DNA from 3 places in the Lysinibacillus sp. FW301-JW8 genome. Region 1 is predicted to be linked to each of the others. Evidence: riboswitches for the same ligand, from Rfam matches in the RefSeq annotation. Region 1 holds a riboswitch; each other region holds the start of a gene.
What was found. A riboswitch is a leader RNA that binds a small molecule or an ion and turns the genes downstream of it on or off. The one in region 1 is predicted to bind cobalamin.
Positions count from the first base shown of each region.

Region 2: linked by a shared signal. The riboswitch ahead of AC3WOM_RS20510 (FecCD family ABC transporter permease) and the one ahead of AC3WOM_RS16620 (energy-coupling factor ABC transporter permease) in region 1 are both predicted to bind cobalamin.
Region 3: linked by a shared signal. The riboswitch ahead of AC3WOM_RS04760 (ABC transporter substrate-binding protein) and the one ahead of AC3WOM_RS16620 (energy-coupling factor ABC transporter permease) in region 1 are both predicted to bind cobalamin.

Region 1 covers NZ_JBYTBB010000041.1:45,486-49,077, forward strand. Annotated here, with positions in the region: gene cobJ (precorrin-3B C(17)-methyltransferase) at 1-815, opposite strand, end outside; gene AC3WOM_RS16615 ((2Fe-2S) ferredoxin domain-containing protein) at 820-1,191, opposite strand; cobalamin riboswitch at 1,333-1,516, opposite strand; cobalamin riboswitch at 1,762-1,946, shown strand; gene AC3WOM_RS16620 (energy-coupling factor ABC transporter permease) at 2,085-2,831, shown strand; gene AC3WOM_RS16625 (energy-coupling factor ABC transporter substrate-binding protein) at 2,833-3,105, shown strand; gene cbiQ (cobalt ECF transporter T component CbiQ) at 3,108-3,592, shown strand, end outside.
Region 2 covers NZ_JBYTBB010000060.1:21,148-24,739, reverse strand. Annotated here, with positions in the region: gene AC3WOM_RS20520 (YdhK family protein) at 1-117, opposite strand, end outside; gene AC3WOM_RS20515 (biotin transporter BioY) at 228-824, opposite strand; cobalamin riboswitch at 996-1,186, shown strand; gene AC3WOM_RS20510 (FecCD family ABC transporter permease) at 1,337-2,383, shown strand; gene AC3WOM_RS20505 (heme ABC transporter ATP-binding protein) at 2,388-3,179, shown strand; gene AC3WOM_RS20500 (monooxygenase) at 3,225-3,533, opposite strand.
Region 3 covers NZ_JBYTBB010000007.1:58,773-62,364, forward strand. Annotated here, with positions in the region: gene AC3WOM_RS04755 (GTP-binding protein) at 1-1,510, opposite strand, end outside; cobalamin riboswitch at 1,763-1,949, shown strand; gene AC3WOM_RS04760 (ABC transporter substrate-binding protein) at 2,131-3,126, shown strand; gene AC3WOM_RS04765 (precorrin-3B methylase) at 3,177-3,592, shown strand, end outside.

The DNA of each region.
Region 1 (3,592 bases):
TCATTTTCTCCCCTTAAACGTTGGTGTGGACGTAATGGCTGCTTTTCCTCACCGAGTGTGTATTTACGCTGATAGCCGCGTGGCGTAATCATTTTATTATCATAGAAAAACGTTGATGAATTTCCGATAATAACTGTTGTCAGCATTCCAATATCATGCTCTAGCATTTCTGCTAAAGTTGTCATTGTAACCTCCTGACGATCACGATAAGCGCTTTTGACAAGTCCCACTGGTGTATCAGGTGAACGATATTCTAATAAAATGCGTTGGGCCTCCACAATTTGCCTTGTACGTCGACCACTTTTTGGGTTATACAGAGCAATCACAAAATCCGCCATTGCTGCTGCCTCCACACGCTTCGCAATTAAATTCCAAGGTGTTAGGTGATCACTTAAACTGATCGTACAAGCGTCATGCATAATTGGCGCACCTAGTAAACTTGCACATGAATTGATAGCAGAAATACCTGGAACAATTTCTACCTCTACACCAGTTGCTTCCGTCCAACCAAGCTCGATTAATACCTCATACACTAATCCTGCCATGCCATAAACACCAGAATCACCGCTGGAAATAACAGATACGATATTCCCTGCCTCTGCTTGGCGTACCGCTTCCTGTGCACGAGATACTTCCTCCGTCATACCTGTACTAACAATGGATTTTGCATTAACTAAGTCTTGAATCAGCTCTACATATGTTTTATAGCCTATGATCATATCACTCTGTTGCAATGCCTCCACTGCCCGATGCGTAATATGATTAAAATCACCAGGCCCAAAGCCAACTACGAAAATCTTCCCTTGTTGCGCCATTTTGTTACCCCTCTTTCACCTTTTCGATGCCTTTAATGGCTGTTGTTTGTGCTGTCCGCTGCAATGTACCCTCCCGAAGTGTAAAAACATGTTCATGATGCAGTGACTCATGATATAAATCCTGCACAAGTGCCCTCGCATGCTCAGTTGTTGGCACACGGTACCAATTTCCTTGCGGATAAGCAATGACAACACAGGCATCCTTACATCTGCCGTTACAGCGTGTCCGTGTTGTATGTATTTTTTTATCAAGTGCCTGCAACTGTATTTCATCACGAATTGCTTGTGTAATTTCCTCCGCTTCTTTTTTCATACAGCTGCTGCCATTGCAAATAAAAAGATGGGTTTGCATCCCTTCTAAATTCCAAGTAGTCATCGTTGTTCTCCCCCTCAATACTTTTAGGAACAAAGAAAAACCTTTACTCTAATCGAAGAGTAAAGGTTTAGTAGAAGCCAAATAAAGTCGAATAAATTACAGGTACTCGCCTTTGCTTCAACTTCTCCCTCCGAAAAGTTTGCATGCATTATTACATAAGCAGGTTTCCTGACTTAAGCTTCCATTTACTTTCGCGCCTTCCCAAGTTTGCACTAGTGGCATTTGCGATTTCATCAGCTATTACAGTAGCGGGGGCTGTATCGGATTTTCACCAATTTCCCTATTATCTTGAAAATATTCAAGCACTTATGTATGTTTATATATCAAATTTGTATGTTTTACATGAATTGAAAACTGTCTCTATCATATCTTATAATTTTAAAATTTCAATATTTCTCACTAAAATCATGACAATTTTATTAAAATTTCATCAAAAATTTCATAGAATAAAGAAAAATTCTCTTTTATTTTATCAGAATTTTCTACATTGCACCTCAATTAAAAAAATTTTTTTCTTAAAAAAGATAGCCTCATGATGGAAAATCATGTTACACTTTGTCGTGAAATCTCACAACTTCATCTTTTTTCGGTGCGAAGTGCTTATCATTTTGCTTAAAAGGGAAGCCGGTTCAAGTCCGGCGCGGTCCCGCCACTGTACTAGGGAGTTTTATAGAGAATGCCACTGTCCAACGGATGGGAAGGCCTATAAAACGAGGAACTAAAGCCAGGAGACCTGCCGAAAAGAATGTGAACGTTTCAACCTACGAGGATAGGTGTGCGGCTTAGTAGAATCGAATTCTATTTGTTTTTTAGCTATGCACTTTTCCAATATGGAGAAGTGTTTTTTTATTTTCGCACGCTTTTTCAAAAACTATAAGTGAGGAGGAGAAATTTTGAAATTCTCAGGCTGGAAACTTAGTTATTTCTTATTGGCATTTTTATTTGTGCCAAATCGTGCATTTGCCATGCATATAATGGAGGGCTTTTTGCCAATTGAATGGGCCATTTTTTGGTGGGTTGTATCCATTCCATTTATTATTTTAGGATTACGTTCAATTCGCAAAACCATTGATGCAAACCCTGAAACAAAAATGATATTAGGGCTATCAGGCGCTTTTGCTTTTGTGCTATCAGCATTAAAGATACCGTCTGTAACAGGAAGCTGCTCGCATCCAACAGGTGTTGGGCTTGGTACAGTTCTGTTTGGACCATTAGCAATGAGCGTAATTGGAACAATTGTATTACTATTCCAAGCTTTACTTTTAGCACATGGAGGACTTACAACTTTAGGAGCAAACGCCTTTTCCATGGCAGTTGTTGGTCCAATTATTGCTTATTATGTATTTAAAGGCTCACAAAAAATGGGTCTATCATTTTCTTTAGCTGTGTTTTTAGCTGCTATGCTTGGTGACTTAGGTACATATATTGTCACTTCAGTACAACTAGCTCTTGCTTTCCCTTCTGAGGTTGGTGGCTTTATGGCGTCATTCTCAAAATTCGCGGGTATTTTTGCATTAACACAAATCCCTCTAGCTGTTAGTGAAGGAATTTTAACAGTAGTCGTGATGAATTTCTTGAAAAAATACAATGTAAGCGAATTAAAAGCTTTACGTGTTTTCTCAACAAAGGAGGCACATTAGGATGAAAAAAAACTTATTACTGCTTGCAATTGTTGTATTATTAGCCATTGTCCCATTATTCATACAAAAAGGTGCTGAATTCGAAGGAGCAGATGGTGAGGCGGAGGCGGCAATTGGTGAAATAAATGCTGAATACGAACCATGGTTTGAAAGCTTATGGGAACCACCAAGTGGAGAAATTGAAAGCTTATTATTCGCACTACAAGCTGCTATAGGTGCTGGATTTATCGGATACTTTATCGGCTTAATGCGCGGCAAACATAAAGAAGGTTAAGTATGTTGCTCATTGATAAGTATGCATATATGAATAAGCTAGCGTCTGTTCATCCGCTAGAAAAAATGATGTTTTCTTTTGGACTATTATTATTGTCGCTTATCATGAGAGATGAACGAATTTCACTCATTACATTTATTGTAATGAGTGCTTTTATCATTATAAGCGCAAAAATTCCTGTTAAATATTATTTTAAACTATTATTGTTACCCGGATTTTTTTTACTATCTAGCTTATTATCTATTTTAATATCTATAGCCCCGGCGACGAGCATGCTACCTGCACATATCTGGTCATTTTCTATTAATAATTGGACAATTTTTGTAGGCAACGCAAGCATAGTGACAGCACAGCAACTTTTTTTCATCGTTCTTGGAAGTGTCAGTTGTTTATATTTTTTAATCCTAACAACATCTGTACAGTCTATTTGTCATGTGTTGAGACAATGTAGAATTCCTGCTTTGTTTGTTGAGCTGGTAGAATTAAC
Region 2 (3,592 bases), on a different contig from region 1:
TGTATTCTGCTCATTGTCATTTTTTTCACCTGAATCTGTCTTGTCAGAGCAAGCTGATAACGCTAGTAAAGCAATTACTGTCAGTAAACTAATAAACCAGCTTCTTCTTATCTTCATATTTATTCCTCCTCACTATTACGCTTAATGTAGCAAATAAATGTGCAGAAATAATGGCCACGTTATAAGAAAAACGCCATCTTTTTAAGATTGACGTTTTCAGGGTACAACTATTTTATTGGTATTATTTTCAATATTCTTTGTAGACGATGCGCAAAAATACCCGCAAAGACAGCTAAAATAATATCCTTTGGCAATGGTGGCATCATCCAAAGCCATGCCATCTTATAATTGAAAGCGTCAGGAGCGCTAGCCCATAGTTTATAAGCAAAGTACATCCAATTTGTCCCCAGTAAATAATTAATAGCTGTAGCAATTACTGCCGCAACAATATAGCTTTTCTTTGTTCCACTGCGCTCAACAATCAGTCCTGCGATAAATGCTGCTAAAATAAATGTGACAATAAAGCCAAATGTAGGGCTTAGGATTTGTCCAAAGCCGCCACCAAAACGCGCAAATACTGGTGCACCAGCTAAACCAATACACATATATACCGTACAAGCAAGCGCTCCCTTTCTACTGCCAAGAACTAATCCAGCTAAAATAGCGAAGAAAGTTTGCAATGTGATTGGGACTCCTCCCACAGACATGAAAGGGACAAAGGAGGTAATATTAGCACCGATCATCATTAATGTTGAAAATAATCCAATATAGGCAATATCTACTGTTCTTAATCTATGATGAGAGTGTTCTGCAACTGTTGTCATAATTTCACTCCTATCTATTAAAGTTATTAATAGTGTAAGAAAATAAAGCATTTGTGTCAACTTGTTATTTTATTTAGGTTAACTCAATTGCGGTTTTCACAGCTAAAGTTTATAATTTACGGTTATTTATAGACTAACTACTAAAATGTATGATAGAATCGTCATAATTTTAATAGTTTGGATACTAATGGTGTGACATCTTATACAAAGTGTCACTTAAAAGGGAAGTCGGTGAAAGTCCGACGCTGTCCCGCAACTGTAACGAGGAGTTTTATGATGATTTAGCCACTGTTCTAGGATGGGAAGGTAATCGTAAAACGTTGATCCGAAGCCAGGAGACCTGCCATATAGTGATACTTGTAATGCCCACGAGGATGAACGCATTTACGGACAATAGATGGAAATCTTTCTGACTTTGTTGATGATTCTAGGGTATTTCTATGCATACTATGCATGAAATACTCTTTTTTATTGTTTCATATCTATTACGATTGATTAGGAGTATTATACATATGAATAAAAAATTTATACTATTATCTCTGACTCTGCTTCTAGTACTAATCATTTCTATGACTTTGGCTGTTATGGTTGGATCTGTTTCCATCACACCTCTTTATGTGTGGCAGGTTATTCTATCCAAAATTCCAATCGTTCAAAATTTTATAGAGCAGGATTGGAGTCGCTCGCAAGAAATTATCATTTGGCAAATACGGGTGCCACGCGTCTTGCTAGCTGCAATCGTAGGAGCAGGCTTAGCAATCGCTGGAGCAGCTATACAGGCTCTTGTGCGTAATTCTATAGCTGAACCATACATATTGGGAATATCTTCAGGAGCAACAGTCGGTGCTACAGCAGTTATTATTTTAGGTGCTTTTTCATTTCTAGGTATTTTCGCTCTTTCTGCATCTGCATTTTTAGGCTCACTTCTTGCCATATTGTTAGTGTTTTTCCTTGCACGTGTCGGAGGAAGAATCTCTGTTTTTAGACTTTTACTTGCGGGAATGGCAGTGTCGTTTATTTTATCTGCTGTATCGAATTTTATTTTAATGATGGCAAAGCAAGAGAATGGAATTAAGGCAGTTATGTATTGGATGCTTGGTAGTCTAGCAGGTGCTAAATGGAGTAATATAATCATTCCTACAGCTATATTTATCGTCGTGTTTGCCTTACTGTGGCTCCATTATCGGAACTTAAATTTATTATTGCTTGGAGAAGAGGCTGCGGTTACATTAGGTGTCAATATCCAACAATTTCGTTTGCAGCTTATCCTGCTAGTATCTTTATTAACGGGCGTACTTGTTGCAGTAAGTGGCTCAATTGGATTTGTCGGTTTAATTATTCCGCATATTGTCCGCATAATAGTAGGTTCCAACTATAAATATGTAATACCAATTAGTGCTCTATTAGGAGGGATTTTTTTAGTTTGGGCAGATGCAATTGCACGAATTTTAATAGCCCCTGAAGAAATGCCGATTGGAATAATTACTGCTTTTTGTGGAGGACCATTTTTCATCTGGCTACTACGCCGTAATAATTATTCTTTCGGTGAAGGAGATTAAACCTATGACATTAGAAGCGAAGCAGGTATCCTATTCCATTCATGATCAACGTATACTACATGAAGTTAGTATTCAAATAAGGGAAAAGCAATTTGTTGGGCTAATTGGTCCTAACGGTAGCGGGAAGTCAACCTTATTAAAGAATATGTATCGTCTATTAAAACCCGAAAATGGTACAGTCTTGTTAAATGAGCAGGATATTTTTAAGCAATCAAGTAAAACCATTGCTAGAAATTTGGCGGTAGTAAGTCAAGAAACACCGGTTTTATTTGACTTTACGGTACATGATTTAGTAAGTATGGGAAGAACACCTCATAAAAAACTATTGGAGCTCGATCAAGAACGGGATTTTCAAATTGTGAAGGATGCATTAAATCAAACAGGTATCGCGCACTTAGAAAAACGTAGCTTCAGCTCTCTGTCAGGTGGAGAAAAAAAACGAGTGATGGTTGCACGTGCTCTTGCTCAGCAAGCACAAATTCTAATTTTAGATGAACCAACAAATCATTTAGATATACAGCATCAATTACAGTTAATGGATTTAATTCAAACCCTACATTTAACAGTAGTTGCTGCTTTGCATGACTTAAATATTGCAGCTATGTATTGCGATCAAATTTATGTTTTACAAAAAGGTCAGATTGTTTGCTCTGGTACACCTGAAGAAGTACTTACACCGACGCTATTACAAGATGTATTTGGTGTTTATGCTGATATACAAACTCATCCTCTTACAGGTAAGCCTTATTTAACGTATGTATCTGAGCAATATACAAAGAAAATATTAAAATATTGATAGTTTGAAAAAGGCGTATCTCCTATTGCGGATACGCCATGTTGTTTATCGAAGGATAGGCCCATTGTTAATGGATGACAATGCTTCATTTACTGCAAAAATTTTACCGCGAATATTTGTTATTCCAAAGCTTGTTAGGCGGGCAGAGTGCATGGCTAAATATTTTTCAGCACTTTCTTTCGTTTCAAATAAATACACCCCGCCAGCTTCTTTAGCTAACGCGTTCTCAGTCCAAATTTTCCATATAACGCCTTCTTCATCATTAATACTATGTGCTAAATCTTTGAAGCCTTCAGACATCTCCGTACCAAAAGGGCCTTCCATAGTAAAGTCAACCTGTAATAAATACACCATTCTTAAAACCTCCTTTTCACTAGATTATATTTATATTTATCTTCATTCAGCAGATGTTT
Region 3 (3,592 bases), on a different contig from region 1:
CCTCGCGAAAATCGCCGCCCTCGGTATGCTTAATATGTGCACGCCCCGTTAAAAGCGTGAAACGAATATCGGTCACAGGAAAGCCTGTTAGTAATCCATGATGTTCGCGCTCGAATAGATGTTTTTCAATTAGTCGTTGATGCCCAACGGATAAATCGTCCGTATGACATGCATTAACAAATGTATTACCAGTACCGCGTGAACTTGGCTCCATTAATAAATGCACTTCCGCATAGTGCTTTAAAGGTTCAAAATGACCATAGCCTGTAACAGTTGATGCAATTGTTTCCATATATAATATCTGTGGCTCTCCGAATGAAATGGCAAGTGAAAAACGCTTGTTGAGCACTTCGATAAGAACCTCAAGCTGGATAAGACCCATAATATGTACTTGAATCTCTTGAAATTTTTCATGCCATATTACACGTAATGACGGCTCTTCCGCTTCAAGGATACGAAAGATTTTTAGGACTTCCTTGATATGCTGGTCACCCTCGTATTGTACTTTGGCCTGCAGGGTTGGCACTAACTCATAGGGCTGTGGGTTACTGGAGCTTCCAAGGATTGCACCAATATTTGCTAAACTAAGCCCTTTCACAGCGAAAATTTCTCCAGCTGTAACTTCTTGTACGGTATCAAAACGATGTCCGTTATATAACCGTATCTCCGTCACTTTTTCGGTTACATCGCCAAATGAAAATTCATCTCGAATATGCAGGGTTCCCTGTAATGCTTTGATAAAAGTTAAGCGTTGATGGCCATCATGTCGAATTTTAAAGACTTCACCTTGAAATGGTGCAGCAGCATTGAAATGTGTTTCAGTAAGCAGTGGAAGCTGTGCTAGGAGTTCCTGTATCCCCATATCTTTTAATGCAGAGCCAGTAAAGCATAAAAAGGCCTTTTCCTGTTTAATCATCGCTTGGAGGTGGGCAAGACAGCGAGCGCTATCTAATGTTTCATTAAGAAAAGCATCCAAAAGATTGTCATCACGTTCAGCTAGCCATTCCATTATGTTAGAAGGAATATAATCCGAATGGAACATTTCATTTACTAGTAGTACATCCTCAGAGCAATCTTTTTGAAGCTGTGCCATAACATGATCCACCGCTGCACCTTCACGATCAATTTTGTTGATAAAAAAGAAGGTTGGAATGTGATACTGACGTAATAGGTGCCAAACTGTTTCAGTATGCCCCTGTAGCCCCTCAACTGCACTAATCACAATGATGGCATAATCCATAACACGAATTGCACGCTCCATCTCAGGGGAGAAATCGACGTGTCCAGGTGTATCGATTAATGTATATGTGTCGTTGCCAATTGTCATACGACCTTGCTCCGCAAAAATAGTGATGCCGCGTTGTCGCTCTAGCTCATGATTATCTAGGAATGTATCCTGATGATCTACCCGCCCGCGAGCCTGAATACTTTTGGTATGAAATAATAATTGCTCTGAGAATGTTGTTTTTCCTGCATCCACATGAGCAAGGATCCCAATAGTTTTGTACATAAATTAATCCTCGTTTCTATAAATCCGTCTATTTTATTGTAACAGAATTTTAATAAATTCAAGGTAAATAGTTTTAGAATATGTCATAATAGTGTTCCAAATCTAATGATTGCGAAAATAATTTAATGTAAAATAGTTCTCGTTTATGTATGAATATTTCTTTAATAATAAATATATTTAGTAAATGGATTATTTTGTGAGATTGCGAACGGAAATTACTTTTGCTAGTCTATCAATAATATTTATAACAATACATAATACCTTTATATTGGTGCAAATGGCCTTTGTCATTTGCTTAAAAGGGAAATCGGTGAGAATCCGATGCTGTCCCGCAACTGTAAATGGGGAGTCTATACAATATGCCACTGTAATCACACTATGGGAAGGCGTACAGATGATGAACCTAAGCCAGGATACCTGCCAATAATATTCTTTACTTCAACCACGAGGATGGGGATAGTGAATCAGGTCAAAAGCCGTCTTTTCACTATGCGTACCTCTTGGAAACAAGGGGATTTTTTTATGCCCTTTTTCAATTTGTTATACAGTTCATCACGAATCATGGTAGCAAAGAAGTCTACTGATTTCTTACTATATATAACATCAAAGGAGATAAAGACATGAAGAAATGGAACAGCATGTGGCTTGTCTTTGCACTGGCATTGATGGCTATTTTAGGTGCATGCAGCGCGAAGGAAGATAATGAATCAGCAGCACAAGGGGAAAAGGTTGAACCATCACAAGCGGCAACGACAGAAGTAACGATTGACAATAATGGGACAACGCAAGTTTATAAAGAAGCTCCCAAAAAAGCGATTAGCTTAAACCAACATGTAACAGAAATTATGCTAGCTTTAGGCTTAGAAGATTCAATGGTTGGCACAGCCTATTTAGATGATAAAATTTATGAGCCTTTACAAGCTGCTTACGACAAGGTACCTGTATTAGCTGACCAATATCCTACAAAGGAGCAGGTAATTGATGCAGAGGCAGATTTTTTATATGGGGGATGGAAAAGTGCCTTTGGTGAAAAGGGTGTCGGCACTCCAGAAGAGCTTGAGGCATTAGGGATTCACACATATCTACATACAGCATCCAATATGACAAAGCCAACTTTAGAGGATATTTTCATAGATATTCGTAATATCGCAAAAATATTCCGTGTCGAAGATCGTGGAGAAGCTTTAATCGATCAAATGACGAAGGATGTAGAGGCTATTCGGGCGAAATTACCCCAGGATGGCAAAGAGCTGCCTGTTTTAGTTTTTGACAGCGGTGATAAGGATGTCTTTACAGCAGCGCAAAACTTTATGAATGAGTTGGTAACGATTGCTGGAGGCAAAAACGTTTTTGGTGATGTCGAATCTGGGTGGACAACCGTTTCAAAGGAAGAGGCAGTTGCGCGTAATCCAGAGGTGATTGTTGTTATTGATTATGGAGAGACATCTGCTGAAGAAAAAATTAATTTCTTAAAGAATGACCCAGCATTAAAAGAAACAGAAGCCGTGAAAAATGAACATTTTGTTATTTTACCACTATCTGCAGCATCTGAAGGAGTTCGTGCCGCAGAAGCCATTCAAATTTTGGCAAAAGGCTTTTATCCAGATAACTTTTAAAATTTGAGCTAGCATTTTGCTAGCTCCTTTTTCATAAGGAGACATTATACATGAATGCATTTAATATGAACATACCAGAGAAAACCTTTGAAAAGCTAAATCAGCAGGGAGATTTTACTCGACTTGCAGTAAGCCCTGGAATTATTAATAAGCATTATACGCCAACACAATTTCAAATAATTGCAGAGGTCGTTGGGGAGACTGGTGCTATTAAATATTCTGCATCCTACAGTATTTTATTATCAATTCCAACTGTTGATGTGGCGGAGTCCATTAACGAATTACGAAAAGCTGGCCTGTACGTGGCAAAGCAGGGTCCCATCGTTGCCATGAAGGCATGTGATTTCTGTGATGGTGATAAAATGGAGGCCGCCCCTATAACAGAGCAATTATATTATTCATTAGAAGAGATGACAGTTCCTGCAAGATTACGTTTAAATGTCAATGGCTGTGCATCAGCTTGCTA